2 regions of the uncultured Gilvimarinus sp. genome follow, and region 1 is predicted to be linked to the other one. Evidence: predicted binding sites of a transcription regulator. Region 1 holds the regulator's gene; the other holds the start of a gene.
What was found. The regulator FliA, encoded in region 1, starts transcription of late flagellar genes. The targets are predictions, from matches to a motif close to TAAAGTTATNNNNNNNNCGGCCGATANCC.

Region 1 (8,635 bases):
AGTCAAGGCGGGGCGCTGCTGGGGCGTATTAAAGGGGTACGCAAAAAACTGTCGCAAGATATGGGCTTTTTAGTTCCCACGGTTCATATCCGTGACAACTTGGAGCTGGTGCCCAATGGTTATCGTCTGACCTTGATGGGCGTAACGGCGGCGGAGGCCGAGGTGCATCCGGATCGCGAACTGGCCATTAACCCCGGTCAAGTGTTTGGCGAGCTGGAGGGCATTAAAACGCAGGACCCAGCTTTTGGGTTGGATGCGGTGTGGATCGCCAGCTCGCAAAAAGAGCAAGCGCAAACTCTGGGTTATACAGTGGTGGACGCGAGCACCGTGGTCGCAACGCACCTGAATCAAATATTGCAGCAGCATGTGCACGAGCTGCTGGGGCATGAAGACGTACAAAAGTTGCTGGATATGCTGGCTAAGTCATCGCCCAAATTAGTCGAAGAGTTGGTGCCCAATACCTTAAGCCTGAACACCCTGCTTAAGGTGCTGCAAAACTTACTGCGCGAGAAAGTTGCCATTCGCGATCTGCGCTCAATCGCCGAAGCTTTGGCGGCGCATCCCAATAAGAGTCAAGATCCCGCCGCTTTAACCGCTGCGGCGCGTGCCGCGCTGGGTCGCCAAATTGTCCAAAACATCGTAGGGACGGCGCCTAGCGTGCCGGTTATCACCTTAAGCCCCGAGCTGGAACAGTTATTGCTGAATACCGTAGTACAAGCTCAAAAAGCTGGCGCTGATGACGGCGCGTATGTAGAGCCCGCACTGGCGGAAAAACTACAGCGCTCGTTACTGGAGGCGTCACAGAAGCAAGAAGCGGCCGGTAAGCCGGCGGTGCTATTAGTCGCAGCTCCTCTGCGTCCGATGCTCTCGCGCTTTTGTCGCCACAGCTTGCCAGACATGCCGGTACTGGCTTACACAGAAATACCGGATAACAAACAAATTACGATCGAAGCGTCAGTTACGGCTGATCGCTAAGTGCGGGAAGAGGGTAAAACATGCAGGTAAAACGTTTTGTTGCGACAGATATGCGGCGCGCCCTTGAGTTGGTGCGTCAAGAGCTGGGCTCAGACGCTGTTATTTTATCGAGCCGTCGGGTGCGCGAAGGGGTCGAGATCTTAACCAGCGCCGCGAACACCCCCGTTACCAACGCGGCGCCTGCGGTCTCTGCGGCGGCGCCAGCAGCGGCAACCGAGGCCGCCGTGTTCGCAGGCGTCGGCGGCAACAAGTCAGCTCTGAGTGCCCGCGAGATTCACGACGAAATCGCGCTTGCCAGCCGCCAGCGAATGGCCCGACAACAGGCGGAGGCATCGGCTGACGAATTCTTGGGGAGTAATCAAGTGGTCAACGCCGGTATTGCCCGGCGAAACGCGGCCCAGACAGAGCCGCAAAATGCGGCACCGGCGCGAGTACAAACCGCAGCCGAGCGCTACGGCTTGCTTGACGACGTTGCCCCCAGCAGCACTAACACCAGCAAAAATAGTGATGAGATTGGCCAGCTGCACGAGGAAATTGCGCAAATGCGTGAGCTGTTAGAAGAACAGCTTAGCCGTCTTGGGGCGCCCCCCTCTGGCCCCAACAGTGGTCAAGTGGCGAGTTTAATCCGCCGCTTTGAACGTATGGGTTTTGCGCCCAATGTCTGCGAGCCACTGTTAAAGCAACCGTTTAAAAGCCGAGTGTTGGCAAAAGCTTGGCCCGAGGCCATGGCGCGAATGGCGAAAGCGGTACCTGTAATCGATCAGGATTTTACGGCGAGCGGCGGCGTGTTTGCGCTGGTTGGCCCCACTGGTGCAGGTAAAACGACCACTATCGCCAAACTTGCCGCACGTTACGTGCTTGAGCACGGTGCCGACAAGGTAGCATTGGTAACGACGGATACCTATCGCCTGGCGGGGCACGATCAACTGCGCTCGCTGGCAGCGATTTTACAGGTGCCTGTCAGAGTGGTTGATGACAATAATTCACTGTCGAGCGTGCTGCGATCGTTGCGTCGCTGCGATCTGGTACTGATCGATACCCCTGGGCTGCGCCACGGCGCACCGGAGTTAAAACAACAGATGGCGCAATTGGCTGGTATTGCCAAAATTCAAAGTTTATTAGTGCTGCCGGCCAACAGCCAGGCGCAGATGCTGCAAGCCTCTCGTCACGCGTACAGTGCGGCCGGCTTGAGTGGTTGTATTCTGACTAAGTTGGACGAGACTGCCAGCTTGGGCGAGGCGATGAGCTGCGCCATTGGGTCAAACCTGCCAATCGCCTATACTACCAATGGGCAGGACATTCCCGCCGATATCGCGCCGGCGCGAGGCCATCAATTGGTAGCGACAGCGGTACAGTTGGCGCAACTCAGTCAACACAGCGCGCAAGCGCGCGGCTAACGGCGCGTGGCGCAGGGCGATCGGTGGTGCCGATAAGCCTCAGCAGACAACGAGTGCGTGTTATGCGCGCAATTAGTACATAAAGAGACCAATAACATGAGCCAAAGTCGCCCAGTTCAAGTAATCGCGGTGAGTGGTGGTAAAGGCGGTGTCGGAAAAAGCAATATCTCGGTAAACCTTAGTATCGCGTTAGCACAGATGCGGCGCCGGGTAGTGCTAATGGATGCCGACTTGGGCCTGGCGAACGTCGATGTACTTTTAGGTATTACCCCCAATTTCACACTGGCGGATGTCCTCGCAGGTACCCACAGCCTTCAAGAGGTGCTGGTTACCGGCCCCAGCGGCGTCAAAATTGTACCGGCGGCCTCTGGCGTGCAGCGTATGGCACATTTAAGCGAGGCAGAGCACGCCGGCTTAATTACCGCGTTTAGCGAGCTGAGCAACCAAATTGATGTGCTAGTTATCGATACGGCGGCGGGCATCTCTGACTCGGTGGTGAGCTTTGCGCGGGCGGCCAATGAGGTTTTAGTGGTCGTGTGTGATGAGCCATCGTCAATCACCGATGCTTACGCCTTAATCAAACTGCTTAACAAAGAGTACGATGTACAGCGTTTTCGAGTGGTGGCCAATATGACTCGTACCGCCGCTGAGGGGCAGCAGCTGTTTAATAAACTAAGCGGTGTCTGTGAACGCTTTTTAGATGTTGCGCTACAGTATGTAGGGCAGGTGCCGTTTGACGAGTCTGTACGCAAGGCCGTGCAGCGTCAGCAGGCGGTACTGGAATACGCGCCTCACTCAAAAGTGGCGCAAGCCATGCGGGTGCTGGCCGAGCGGGTCGATAACTGGCCGTTACCCGCTGGGCCAAGTGGGCGATTAGAGTTTTTTGTCGAGCGGTTGTTGCAGGTAACAGCCCCGGAGTATTGATCCATGAACGCGGCAAACGGGTTATCTATGTACACGGAGACAAAAGAGCAGAGCACTGAGATTCGGATAGAGGATTACGCCGATCTCGTCAAGCGAATCGCCTATCATATGATGGCGAGAATGCCTGCCAGTGTACAGCTTGATGATTTGGTTCAGGCTGGCATGATTGGACTACTGGAGGCCTCGCAAAAATACGATGGTAGCAAAGGCGCAAGCTTTGAGACTTACGCGGGTATTCGTATTCGCGGCGCAATCGTCGATGAGATGCGCCGCGGCGACTGGGCTCCACGCTCAGTTCACCGCAACAGCCGCCGGGTAGCCGAGGCGATTAGCCGGGTAGAGGGGCGCGAAGGGCGCGACGCCGAAGATGCCGAAGTGGCCGCCGAACTCGAGATCGAGCTCGATGAGTACCACAGTATTCTCAATGACACCAACGCCAGCCGCTTATTTAGCTACGAAGAGACGTTTGATGACGACGCGAGCGCGGTCGATATCGCCACAACCAGTGAATTTGCCAATCCCCAAGAAACTTTTACCTCATCCAGCCTAAAGCAATCGCTCGCGCAGGCGATAACCCTATTGCCGGAGCGAGAAAAGATGGTGCTGGCCCTGTATTATGATCAGGAGCTGAACCTTAAAGAGATTGGTCAAATTTTAGGCGTTAGTGAGTCTCGGGTTAGCCAGATACACTCTCAGGCGGCTGCGCGACTGCGAGCAAGGTTGTCAGATTGGGGTAGAACTGATTGACCAATGGAGAAATTCCCAGTAATTTCTCGGCTCGCTGGCAATTAGCGTTACCGTTTGTTGTAAGAGCATCGGTGCACTGCCGGTGATACCATCGAATATTGAGTTAAATACACTCCCGGGCGGGTAGACGGAGGACGCATTGGATAAAAACATGAAGATTCTCATTGTCGATGACTTTTCGACAATGCGACGGATCATTAAAAACCTGTTGCGCGATTTAGGTTTCGCCAATACCCACGAGGCAGATGACGGTGTTACCGCACTGCCAATGCTAAAAGGTGGTGGGTTTGATTTTTTGATTACCGACTGGAATATGCCGGGCATGAGCGGTATTGAACTGCTGCGCGCTGTGCGTGGCGATGAAAAACTCGGCTCTTTACCGGTGCTTATGGTAACCGCCGAGGCCAAGCGCGATCAGATCGTTGAGGCCGCTCAAGCGGGTGTGAATGGCTATGTGGTGAAACCTTTTACGGCTGCGGCCTTGAAAGAAAAGATCGAAAAAATCTTCGAACGTGTCGGTTAAACTCCGCTCGTTACGTTGTAAACAATAAGGCACAGCGATGACTTCTGATATACAAGAAAAGGACAATGAATTTTTTGTCAAAGAGATCAAAGAAAGTGCCGGCCTGTTGGTTGAAAAATTACAAGGCAATGACTTTGACGAGGCTTCACGGCTAATTGAGTCCATTACAGAGTCTCGCAATAAACATTTGTATCAGTCCGTCGGTCGTTTGACGCGCGGTTTGCATAACGCCATCGTAAACTTTAACGTTGAAGGCGACCTTGATGGCGAGCCCCCCTCGATTGAAACCTCCGAAATCCGCGATGCCTCCGATCGATTGAAGTACGTAATTGAGCTGACGCAAAAGGCGGCCGACAAAACCATGGACATGGTAGAAGAGGCCGCTCCTATTGCCATGAACCTTGGGCAAGAGGCGAAGTCGCTGCGTACCGAGTGGGTTCGTCTAAAAGACGGTGACATGAGCGCTGAGGAGTTTCGCTCGCTCTATTCGCGGATGGATGATTTTCTTGGTCAGATGGATTCCGGCACTGAGTTGTTGGGACGTAACCTGCAAGAAATTATTTTGGAACAGGGCTTTCAGGATTTAACCGGCCAGGTGCTAAAGCGCGTAATGGCATTAATATCTGAGGTCGAGCAAGACTTGGTAAGTCTGGTGCGAATTGCGGGCCAGGTAGAAGAGATTACAGGTTTGCAAGTGGATGCCGATAACGAGGGTAGAGCGCGAGTTACTGATCGTGCTAACGGTGAAGGTCCACAGATAGATACCAGTAAAAACGATGTGGTTTCCAGTCAAGATGATGTGGATGACTTGCTTTCCAGTCTCGGCTTTTGAGGGTTTCGTAAATGGGGTTTAGTGAAGACGAAGAAATTCTCCAGGACTTTTTAGTAGAGGCGGGAGAAATACTTGAAAACCTCTCTGAACAATTGGTTCAGCTCGAGCGTCAGCCCGATGACGCCGACCTTCTTAATGCTATTTTTCGCGGCTTTCATACGGTAAAAGGTGGCGCTGGCTTTTTACAGCTAACCGAAATGGTTGAGTGCTGTCACGTTACTGAAAACCTATTTGATATTTTAAGAAACGGTAAGCGCACCGTGACCCCCGAGCTGATGGACGTGGTGCTTGAGGCGCTTGACGTTATTAACCAGCAGTTCGATCACGTCTCGCAAGGTCAGCCGCTAAACGCGCCGGCCCCAGAGTTGATTGCTACCTTAGAACGACTGGTGGCCTGTGAAGATCTGCGCGAGCCAGCTCCGGCAACCGCAGAGCCAGAACCCCCTGCCGTAAGCGCCCCCAGTAAAATTCGCGCCAGCAATGATATTACCGACGACGAGTTTGAAACCTTGTTGGATGCCTTAAGTGGAGATTCAGCGGGCGCGGCGGCTGGCGATAGTGGTGAAAGTACGACCCAAACGTCTTCCTCGGCAAGCGACGATATGAGTGAAGATGAGTTTGACGCGCTGCTGGATCAATTACACGGTAAAGGGCAGGGCCCAGGCGTTGCCGCCCCGGCACCGACGAGTGCAACCTCAAACGATAACAATATCAGCGACGACGAGTTTGAGGCGTTGCTTGACGAGCTGCACGGCAAAGGCAAAGCGCCCACGGTTGCGGCCTCAGCCACCGAATCGGCCGCATCTCACTCTGGCGCCACAGCCGCTGGTGATGAAATTTCAGATGATGAGTTTGAAGATCTACTCGATCAGCTGCACGGCAAAGGCAAAGCGCCTAGCGTTGCTGGCGCCAGTTCAGCGCAATCGTCCGCGGCGGCGCCTGCCGAGGTGGGCGCAAGTGATAAGCCCGAGCAAGCGCCCCCTGAACAACCGCCAGTAGCCAAGGCAGCGCCTGCGGCAAAGCCCGCTGGGGCCGGCGCAGCGGTCAAACCGCAAGCCGCGCCGGCGTTACAAGCGCAAGACGCTAACGCCAAAAGCGCAGCCCAAGGTGAAACGACGGTGCGGGTGGATACGCAGCGGCTGGATGAAATTATGAATATGGTGGGCGAGCTAGTGCTCGTTCGCAATCGCCTTGTTCGTCTTGGTGACAGCGCCCAGAATGAACCGTTAAGTAAAGCCGTTGCCAACTTGGATGTGGTGACGGCCGACCTACAGTCATCGGTGATGAAAACCCGGATGCAACCCATTAAGAAAGTGTTTGGGCGGTTTCCTCGGGTGGTGCGTGACTTAGCCCGCAGCCTGAAAAAAGATATTACCTTAGAAATGGTGGGTGAAGAGACCGACCTAGATAAGAATTTAGTAGAAGCATTGGCCGACCCGCTGGTTCACTTGGTGCGTAACTCGGTCGATCACGGCATTGAGTTGCCCGAGGTGCGCGAAGCGAATGGCAAGCCCCGTCAAGGCCGTGTGGTGTTGGCCGCCGAGCAAGAGGGCGATCATATATTGCTGTCGATTACCGACGATGGCGGCGGGATGGACCCGGATAAGCTGCGCCAAATTGCCGTCAACAAAGGGCTATTTGACGAAGATGCCGTGCAAAGGCTGACGGACGCGGAGGCGTTTGATTTAATTTTTGCGCCGGGTTTCTCAACTAAAGTAGAGATCTCGGACGTGTCTGGTCGCGGTGTCGGCATGGACGTGGTAAAGACTAAAATCAACCAGCTGAATGGCTCAATCGAAATTCAATCGACGATGGGCAAGGGCACTCGCATCAATATTAAGGTGCCGTTAACGCTCGCCATTATGCCGACCTTGATGATCATGCTGGAGAACCAAACCTTCGCCTTACCCTTGGTCAGTGTGAATGAAATTTTTCACATGAACTTGCGAAAATCCCATGTGGTCGACGGTCAAGAGTGCGTTGCCGTGCGCGATCAAGCGATCCCTATTTTTTACCTTAAGAACTGGTTGGTTCGTGGCGCCAGGGTTGATGCGCGCTCAATGGACGAAGGTCATGTCGTTATTGTGACTGTTGGCACCCGCCGCGTCGGCTTTGTCGTCGATCAGCTTATTGGCCAGGAAGAAGTCGTGATCAAACCTTTGGGGCAAATGCTGCAAGGGACGCCTGGGATGGCCGGTGCCACTATTACCGGCGACGGCACGATTGCGCTTATACTTGATGTGCCAAGCTTACTTGCGCATTACTCAAACTCGTAACGGCTGACCTAAAAAGCCAGCCTTACTCGCGTTTTTTGAGCGCCTAATTTAATGGAGTAACAGCATGCCCGTACGGGTGTTAATTGTAGACGACTCGCAGTTCTTTCAATCTCGTCTCAAAGACATTATTAGTCAGCACCCCCGGCTTGAAGTGGTTGGTGTCGCAAGCAATGGCCAGCAGGGCGTTGAGTTGGCGCGCTCACTAAAACCAGATGTCATCACCATGGACTTTGAGATGCCGGTGATGGATGGCGTTACCGCTGTGCGAACCATTATGGCCGAACGGCCACTTCCTATTTTAATGTTTTCGTCGCTTACCTACGAGGGTGCGCGTATTACCTTGGACGCACTAGCGGCCGGGGCTGTGGATTTTATACCCAAGGACTTTGCCGAGGTATCGCGCAATTCGGTTGTTTTAAAACAAAAGTTGCACGAGCGTTTACTTACTCTGGCCGGCGGCGCAGCGAGTGGTGCTCCCGCAAGTAGCGCGCGTAGGCCCTCCGAGCCGGCAAAGCCGCAAGATATTGATTTTACCCGTCAGCCGACACCGGCTGAACTGAAGCCCCGGCCACGTAAAAGTTATGCAAAACCCAGTTTAGTCGTTATCGGCGCTTCTACCGGTGGTCCGGTAGCGCTGACCGAAGTGTTGTCTAGCTTACCGGCAAACTTTAGCGTTCCTGTGTTGTTGGTGCAGCACATGCCCGAGAACTTTACCAGAGCGTTTGCCGAGCGCCTCAATAAGCAGTGTGCTTTGGAGGTTCGCGAAGCCGTCGATGGCGATCTTATTAAGCCCGGGTTGGCGCTGTTGGCCCCCGGCGGAAAACAAATGATGATTGACCGGCGCGGCGTGGTGAAAATTTTACCCGACGACGAGCGAGTTAATTACAAACCGAGTCTCGACATTACTTTCGGTGCCGCCGCTAATGCCTACTCAGATCGGGTGTTGGGTGTGGTGTTAACC
Region 2 (8,635 bases), on a different contig from region 1:
GCGCATTAAATCCGACACATACTCTTTGGTAAGCAAGTTATCGCCAATGGCAATTCGCAAGGTTTTAAAACCTGCGTGGTACAAGCTCCAATTGACAAACGCAGGGTCCATGGCGATATCACGATGGTTGCTGACAAACAAATAAGCGCGGTTCGGGTCGAGTTTATCCAGCCCCGAGTGGGTGATTTCAGTCGTGGTGCTTTCAATCATATGGCGCATGTACTTCTCGACCACCAGCTGAAACTTATCGACGCTGTCCACCCCCACCAGTTCGCGACGCATAACCCGAGCCACCAGCGGGCGTAAGATGAAGCCTAAAGGCCCGGCCAGGCGCGGAAACTTTAAGCGCATCACCGCATCGGCCAGCTCCCGGTCAGCTAAAATCCGGTCGAGTACCGGGCGAACTTCATCGTCATTGTAAGGGCGGATATCGTCAAAATCAGTCATGGGCAAATATCTAACGGTTAGTCATCATAAAGAAGTCAGTAGAAATCGTTAGTCGCTTGCAAACATCAGCGAACTAGGTAGCCTAAACCGCGATTATCGGTAAGGCTTGGCCCGACTCTACGGCAGGCAAAATTAGCGCATAAAACTTGCACGTAAATAAGGCGCACAACATACCCAAAAGAGGTGCAAAATGCCACTCACAGCGAGTAAAACCTGCCCTTGTGGCTCGGGCAAACGCCCTATGGACTGCTGTAACCCTTTTATATTGCACGGTGGCAACCCGCAAACCGCCGAGCAATTAATGCGCTCGCGCTACAGCGCACACGTTTTGTTAGCGGTAGACTACCTCTGGCACACTTGGAGCCCCTCGGTACGGGGGCACAGCTCACCCGAGGCGATCCGCGAGTGGGCCAGCAGCTGCGAGTGGCTAGGGCTTGAGATCCTCGCCTGTGAGCGCGGTGGTCTTGGGGATGATGAGGGCACGGTAACCTTTTGTGCCCATTACCGGCTGGCGGGGCGGGAGCAGCAACACTTAGAGAAGTCGCTATTTCGGCGTGAAAATGGCGTGTGGCGCTACCTTGATCACGCGCCATAGCCGCTCAAGAAGTGCGTTAAAACAGCCTACTGGCCGATAAATCAACCAAATTCTGTGACACGTAATGATGTTTTCGGCGCCAAAAGTCGTTACACTTTATACTTCGGGTGCCACATAGGGCACAAGGGCACTCTGGGTTACTGAATGAAAATTTTGTTGGTTGAAGACAGCGCTACACTGCGCCACGCGATGAGCCAGTACATCACTGAAGCCGGCCACACCCCGCTGGTGGCCGACAGTGGTGAGGCCGCGTTGCAGCTGCTGGAAGATACCCCGGTGGACATGATTATCATGGACGTCGAGATGCCCGGCTTAAACGGTTTTGAAACAACCGCGCTGATTCGCGAGTGGCTCGGCAGCCACTGGATTCCCATCATTTTTGTCACCGGCATGAGTGACGACGAGGATTACCGTCAAGGTATTGAGGCGGGCGGCGATGACTACCTCATCAAACCCGTCAGCAAGATGATCATCAACGCCAAGATCCGCGCGATGGAGCGGATCGCCGATATGCGCGATCAACTCAGCAAGCTCAACAACGAGCTGGAAGAGCTCAGCCAATTAGACAGCCTGACGCAGCTGCTCAACCGCCGCACTTTTAACGAGTACGCGCAAAAGCAGTGGCTACTGGCCGGGCGCCAGCTCACCCACACCTGTGTGCTGATGCTTGATGTTGACCACTTTAAGCTCTACAACGACCACTATGGCCACCCCGCTGGGGACCGCTGTTTGGTGCAAGTGGGTAACGCCATAAAAAGCTGCCTAAAACGTCCTTACGATTTGCTGGGCCGTTACGGGGGGGAGGAGTTTGTTGTGCTACTGCCCGACACCGACGTCAGTGGCGCCACACGAGTGGGGGAGTCGATCCGCCGCGCCGTCGCCAATCAGGCGGTACCCCACGAGGCATCGCCCACCAGCGCTCATGTCACTGTGTCGATTGGCGGTGCCAGCTGCTCGCAAACGGCGGGCTACTCGCTAGAAGAGGTGATAAAAGCCGCTGACCGAGCACTGTATCGCGCAAAGCATTCGGGCCGCGATTGCTTTGAGATCGATGAGATGACCGCCCACCGCACGGTCGTGGTGGCGTACCCTGACGCCGAGATCCAGCTGCAAGCCTGCGAAGCACTGCAACCTCACTACAATTTAATCACCGCCGATAACACCGACGAGGCGTTGGAGCTATCGCTGAATATTCGCCCCGATTTAGTGGTACTCAGCCCGGCGATGACGGACGTAAAAGGCCGAACGTTAACCGAGCGATTGGCCCAGGCCGCACGGACTCAGACAACTCCGCTGCTGTTTATACTGAGCGACGACAGTATCTTTGATACCCCGCCCGGCACCTCATCGCTATCGCTACCCAGCGAGCGAGCCCGACTGCCCGCCATGGCCGCCCGTCTCATTGACGGTACTTAACCCAACCCGCTACAAGGTGCGCGCCGAGTTATACCAATTAACGTCGCGCGCGTACTTATCCACCTGATCCACCACATCCAACACCAGTGCAAACAGCGCCATCCGCACCAATACGCCATTGTCGGCCTGACGAAAAATCGCGAGATTGGGGTTGTGATTTAAATCGTTGTCCAACTCGTTGGCGCCCGCCCTAGAATCGCGCGGCAGCGGATGCATAATGACGGTATTGGGCTCACAGTACTGGGTGTAAATGGCCTGATTCAACCGAAACCGGCCGCGATACATATCCGCCTCTTCTTTCGTGGCAAAACGCTCCTCCTGAATTCGCGTGGAGTAGGCGATATCGACACTGGAAATACTCTGAGGTAAATCATCCGTGACCACCACGGTGTGCCCGGCCTCGCGCATTTGCTCGACAATCGACTCGGGCATCGCCAGCTCCACCGGCGACACCAGCGTAATATGAATATTCTTGAACAAGCTCAACAACTTACACAACGAGTGTACTGTGCGACCGTATTTTAAATCGCCAATCAGCGCGATCCGCAACCCATCTATCTCACGCCCCTTGGAGGCCAGCTCTTTGCGAATGGTGTACAAGTCTAGCAATGCTTGGCTGGGGTGCTCGTTTGCGCCATCGCCGCCGTTTAACACCGGCACGCGGCTGGCATCGGCAAACTCGGCCACCGACCCCTCTTGTGGGTGGCGCATACAGATCACATCAGAGAAACCCGACAACACCCGCGCGGTATCGTACAGAGACTCCCCCTTGGTGATAGCCGAGCTTTCAAAACCGGTAGTCTCGCGCACTTCACCACCCAACAAATTAAACGCGCAACCAAAGCTAATGCGGGTGCGGGTACTCGGCTCAAAAAACATATTACCCAGAATAGCGCCCTCTAACACACGGGTTACCCGACGACGCAGGGCATAGGGCGCCATGGCGTCCGCCACCTCAAATATGCGCTGTATATCGGCGCGATCAAACTGAGCAATAGAGAGAATGTGGGAGCCGGTAAATATCACGTTGAATCCTCAGGGCGGGGCCGCAGGTGGGTGAGAGAAGATTGCCGCGGCTATTTTAACGCCCCTCGCGGCGATGGCAAACGACAAAACCAAGAGATTTTGCAAAAAATGATTCACGCGCCTTGAACCGATGTTAAAAAGGCTTTATAAAATCGTCCCGCGGCCGATAATGGTTATACCTTAACTATTATTACATCAGGAATCGACGGGCGTGAGTCCACCGCCCGGCAGCAAGAATAAGGACAAACTGTGCCCGATCATCCCGATACATTGGCAAAATACTGCCCCACCCAAACGGCACTCGCGATTGTCGAGAGCCAGGCATTGCGCTGGAGTGCTCCCGCGCTCTTCGCCGATCCGTTTGAGCTGAATCACCGCACCACGCTCGCGTTTGACCCACACTCGCTGCTCGACAGTGTGATTCGCGCCGCCTGCGGGATGATCTTTGCGCGCGATGAGCCCCGAGGTAACTCACCGCTGTCGACGGTGATTCGCCGCTGGCGCGACGAAGAGCGCTTCGCCTCGCCCGAGGAGGCCGAGGAAGCTCTGCACGAATTAATGGCACGGATGGTGGACCAACGCCAGAGCGCCATCGATGAAATGATGAGCGAGTGGCGCCAGTACACCCGCGCACTGCGTATTTGCTCGTTCAGCACCAAAGCCGACAACCTAACCGCTTGGCAATATTACGCCGATTGTCATCGCGGGGCGGTGCTCAAATTTGCCTGTGGCGAGAACACCTCACTCGCGCACCCTAAAGCCGTTAACTACAACCCGATACGGCCCGAGATTTCCAGCTTAAAAGACCAACTTAATGCGGTGTTGCACAACGAGCAGCTGCGCCCACAGGACACCTTTGAAGATAAATTTTTGAGTAAGCCGCCCACCGCCAAAGGCGAAAAAGAGTGGCGCTGCTTTACCGAGGCAGGCGACGAAGACGGTTTGCGAGACAACAACGAACAACATTGGTATATCGACCGGCCGTTTGCACAGGATGAACTTAAATCCGTCTACCTCGGCGCCTTTATGCCGGTATCGGACAAAAAAGCCTTACTCGATGCGGTCAAAAAACATAACCCCGATACCAAAGTATTTCAGGCGTTGCCCGTGGCCGGGAAGTACGAGGTGGAGTTTACCCGCGTATAACGCCATCACCTTGGGTCATTAAAAACGCCGCCGGGCGCTGTACACGCCAATCAATAACAACAACGCTAAAATCACCGAAGGGCCACTGCCCCAGCGCATAAAAGGCGTCTGGCCATAAGCCGGATAAACAGTGCCCGCCAGAGTAGTCGCCACAAACTGCCGGGTTTTCGCCACGACGTCTCCGCTGGGGTCGACAATCGCACTCACACCATTGTTGGTACTGCGAATCATATAACGACCGGTTTCCAGTGCGCGCATTTGTGCCATCTGCAAGTGTTGTAGCGGACCGATCGAGTCGGCAAACCAAGCATCGTTACTCACCGTCATTAACACATTGCTGTTGTGGGCACTTTTCGCCACCAGCGATGGATACACCACCTCGTAGCAAATGGTCGGGGCGATGGCAATGCCATTAACCGCCAACCCACTTTGATGATCGGGGCCAATGTTAATGTAGGAGGTCGGCAGGTCAAAAAACTCGATAGAACCGCGCAGCCATTGCTCCAGTGGCACATACTCACCAAACGGCACTAAACGACGCTTGTGATAAATACCCAGCGCGTCCCCCAACCCCACCAGTGAGTTGTAATAGCGCCGTTGTTGCTGATCATCGTAGATAATGCCGGTAATCAAGCCGGTATCGGTTTCGCTCGCGCGCCGGCTAACGGTATTTAAAAAATCCAGCGCCCGATGATAGGTTAACGGCACCGCCGCTTCGGGCCAGATCAACCAGTCGGCGCCCCAGAGCGGCTCGCTTAAGTGTTGCAACCGCTCAAGGGTCGGCTGGGCGTGGGCTGGATCCCACTTTACTTCTTGGGCAATATTGGGCTGAACCATCGCCACGGAAATGGGGGCATCGTGATTCACGCGCGCCCACTGCACACCTTGCAGCTGCCAGCCGGTAAACCAAATGCCCACCACCATAACAGTGGCGACGATTAAATTGCCCGAGGGTCTAACAAAGAAACACCAACCCGCTACCGTGGCGGCACTAAAAGTCGCGAGATAGCCAACCCCCATCACCCCCAACAAAGGGGCCCAACCCGACAGCGGGGTATCGATATGTCCGTAACCGGTGTACAACCAAGGAAAGCCCGTCAACAACCAAGAGCGCAACCACTCGCCCAGCAAACAGCAGGCGGGAAACACCATAAGGATACCAAGACGCCCGTAACCTAGAATTTTGTAACTTAAAATAAACGGCGCCGCGTAAATCGCCGCCATCGCCAGCACAAACACAAGGGTAAGCAAGCCCGCCAACAGCATAGACGCACCGCCAAACTGATGGATGGCGACGTAAATCCACGACACTCCCACGCCGTATAAGCCGACGCCAAAACTCCCCGCCACCAAAGCGGCGCGGCGGCGCGTGACTTTAAATAACAACAGGGAGAATATACCCAGACCAACCAGCGCCAGCGGCCACAGGTTGAAAGGCGCCAGCGCCAGTGGCTGTAAAGCACCGGCCACCAGTGCGGCGGCGGCAGCATTGTAGCTGCGCAACCGGTTGAGCCCGCGCCTTACCTGGCCGGTTATAATCGTTTCAGTGCTGATCAAGTGTCAGAGGCGCCAACGGTTAAACGGACTAAATGAATTTGTCGGTTATCGGCGTAGAGCACGCGAAAGGTAAAACCGTCGATCTCGGTAACTTCATTGCGTTTAGGCAAGTGCCCAAACGACTGCATTAAAATACCACCCATGGTATCGAAGTCTTCATCACTTAAGCCGGCATTAAAGTAATCGTTAAAATCATCAATCGGTGTCAGTGCTTTAATCACATAATCGGTATCACTAACACGCTTTATCAGCTCATCGCTAACTTCCTCGTCAGTCTCATCTTCAATATTTCCGACGATTTCTTCAAGAATATCTTCAATGGTAATCAGGCCCGAAATACCACCGTATTCATCAATCACCAGCGCCATGTGATAACGCTGCTCGCGAAACTCGCGCAACAGGACATTGACGCGTTTGCTCTCGGGAACGATGTTGGCCGTGCGGATAATACTATCTAGGCTAAAATCGGTGGTTCCTTCCAGCATCATGCGCAGCAAATCTTTAGCCAGCAAAATACCTTTAATATCGTCGATCGAATCGCCGATCACCGGAAACCGCGAGTGGCCGGACTCGATGATTTTAGGCAGAAATTCTTGCGGAGTATCGTCGAGCTTAACGGCCACAATTTGCGTGCGCGGGATCATAATTTCGCGCGCTTGCAGGCTGGATACGTCCAGTGCGCCCTCAATAATGTTAAGCGCCTCTTGATCCAACAATTTATTCTCGGCCGCGTCTTTAATGATTTCGAGCAAATCATCGCGCGACTTGGGCTCAGTAGAAAACGAATGTAGTAATCGTTCTAACCAAGAGCGCTCTTGCGTGCGTGTAACGCTGCTACTCGATGGGTCGTCCGTCATGGCACTGTTGATTCCTGTGTGGGCGATATAGATTTTGGGGTGGGCGACTGAGAGTTGCCCTGACTGATTTCGGTGTAGGGCGCCGCAAAACCAAGGGTTGTCACAATGTCGGTTTCCAGCGCCTCCATAGCCTCGGCCTCTTGATCGTCCTGGTGATCGTAACCTAGCAAATGCAAGGTGCCGTGCACAAGCATATGGGCCCAATGGGCGTTGGCGGCCTTACCCTGCTCGGCCGCTTCGCGCGCGACGACCTCCGCGCATACAACCAAGTCGCCCAGTAAAGGCAGACCCAGTTCGGCAGGTAAGTCGGCGGGAAAGGACAAGACGTTGGTGGGGTAATTTTTACCGCGATAGCGGTGATTGAGATCGGCACTGGTGGCCGCATCGACGATACAAACACTGACTTCGGCTACCTCGCGCTCATCGCGCAAAGCAGCCGTGACCCATCGGTGTACCTCGTCTTCGCCGGGGACGGCCTCAGCGTCGACTTGTATATCGACATCTACCTGAACGCTGCTCATCTGATTAGCGCCTATCATCCGACGGGTTGGCTTGCTCATAGACATCGTACGCCTGCACGATTCTTTGCACTAATGGGTGACGCACCACGTCTTTAGCACCAAAGTGAGTGAAGCTAATGCCCTCTACGCCGTCTAACACCTCGATAACATGCTTCAGGCCAGATTTTTGCCCGCGCGGCAAATCGATCTGCGACGGATCGCCGGTAATCACCGCTGTCGAGCCAAACCCAAGACGGGTCAAAAACATCTTCATTTGTTCGCAGGTGGTATTTTGGCTTTCGTCCAAAATCACAAACGAGTTGTTCAGTGTGCGACCGCGCATATACGCGAGCGGCGCCACTTCAATAACACCGCGCTCCAACAACTTGCCTACGGTTTCAAAGCCGAGCATTTCAAACAGCGCATCGTACAAGGGGCGCAAGTAAGGATCGACCTTTTGCGCCAAGTCGCCTGGTAAAAAGCCGAGTTTTTCGCCGGCCTCGACCGCCGGACGCACCAACAAAATGCGTTCGACATCGTCACGCAGCAGTGACTCGACCGCGCACGCTACCGCCAAATAGGTTTTACCGGTGCCAGCTGGGCCCACGCCAAAGTTAATATCGTGGGTTTGCACGGCACGCACATAGCGCTGCTGGTTGGCGCCACGAGGTTTGATAGTGGCTTTTTTGGTGCGGATCAGCACGGTGCCAGCCGGAACTGGCTGACCGTCGTCCTCTTCGTCGACTAACGTATCGGACAAACTTTGTTCTTGCATAAGTTCCTCTATGCCCGCGCTTTGCAGGGCGAGGTGAATTTCATCGGGGGTGAGCTCACCGTTGTCAGTCTCGCGGTACAGCTGGCGCAGTACCGCTGCGGCAGCCGCCGTGACACCGCGATCACCCACCAGTGCAAACTGGTTGCCACGATTGCGAATGTCGATATCAAGACGATTTTCGATCTGACGCAGATGTTGATCAAACTGACCACACAGGCTGGCGAGACGACGGTTATCGTTGGGCTCCAAGGTGACCTCACAGGTAACCTGAGAGGAATCGGGGATGACGTGTTTATTCAAGGATGTGTCAGCACTC

Region 2: AACY82_RS09270 (DUF2971 domain-containing protein) is a predicted target of FliA. The motif match lies at 3,628-3,656, and genes of this name have one in related genera.

The regions. Positions count from the first base shown of each region.
Region 1 covers NZ_CAXAUC010000001.1:735,419-744,053, reverse strand. The annotation lists gene flhA (flagellar biosynthesis protein FlhA) at 1-975, shown strand, start outside; gene flhF (flagellar biosynthesis protein FlhF) at 996-2,372, shown strand; gene AACY82_RS03195 (MinD/ParA family protein) at 2,469-3,296, shown strand; gene AACY82_RS03190 (RNA polymerase sigma factor FliA) at 3,300-4,043, shown strand; gene cheY (chemotaxis response regulator CheY) at 4,183-4,566, shown strand; gene AACY82_RS03180 (protein phosphatase CheZ) at 4,604-5,398, shown strand; gene AACY82_RS03175 (chemotaxis protein CheA) at 5,410-7,674, shown strand; gene AACY82_RS03170 (chemotaxis response regulator protein-glutamate methylesterase) at 7,739-8,635, shown strand, end outside.
Region 2 covers NZ_CAXAUC010000004.1:186,064-194,698, reverse strand. The annotation lists gene AACY82_RS09290 (1-acyl-sn-glycerol-3-phosphate acyltransferase) at 1-447, opposite strand, end outside; gene AACY82_RS09285 (YchJ family metal-binding protein) at 638-1,042, shown strand; gene AACY82_RS09280 (diguanylate cyclase) at 1,187-2,458, shown strand; gene AACY82_RS09275 (aspartate carbamoyltransferase) at 2,468-3,484, opposite strand; gene AACY82_RS09270 (DUF2971 domain-containing protein) at 3,734-4,630, shown strand; gene lnt (apolipoprotein N-acyltransferase) at 4,649-6,187, opposite strand; gene AACY82_RS09260 (transporter associated domain-containing protein) at 6,184-7,044, opposite strand; gene ybeY (rRNA maturation RNase YbeY) at 7,041-7,604, opposite strand; gene AACY82_RS09250 (PhoH family protein) at 7,570-8,604, opposite strand.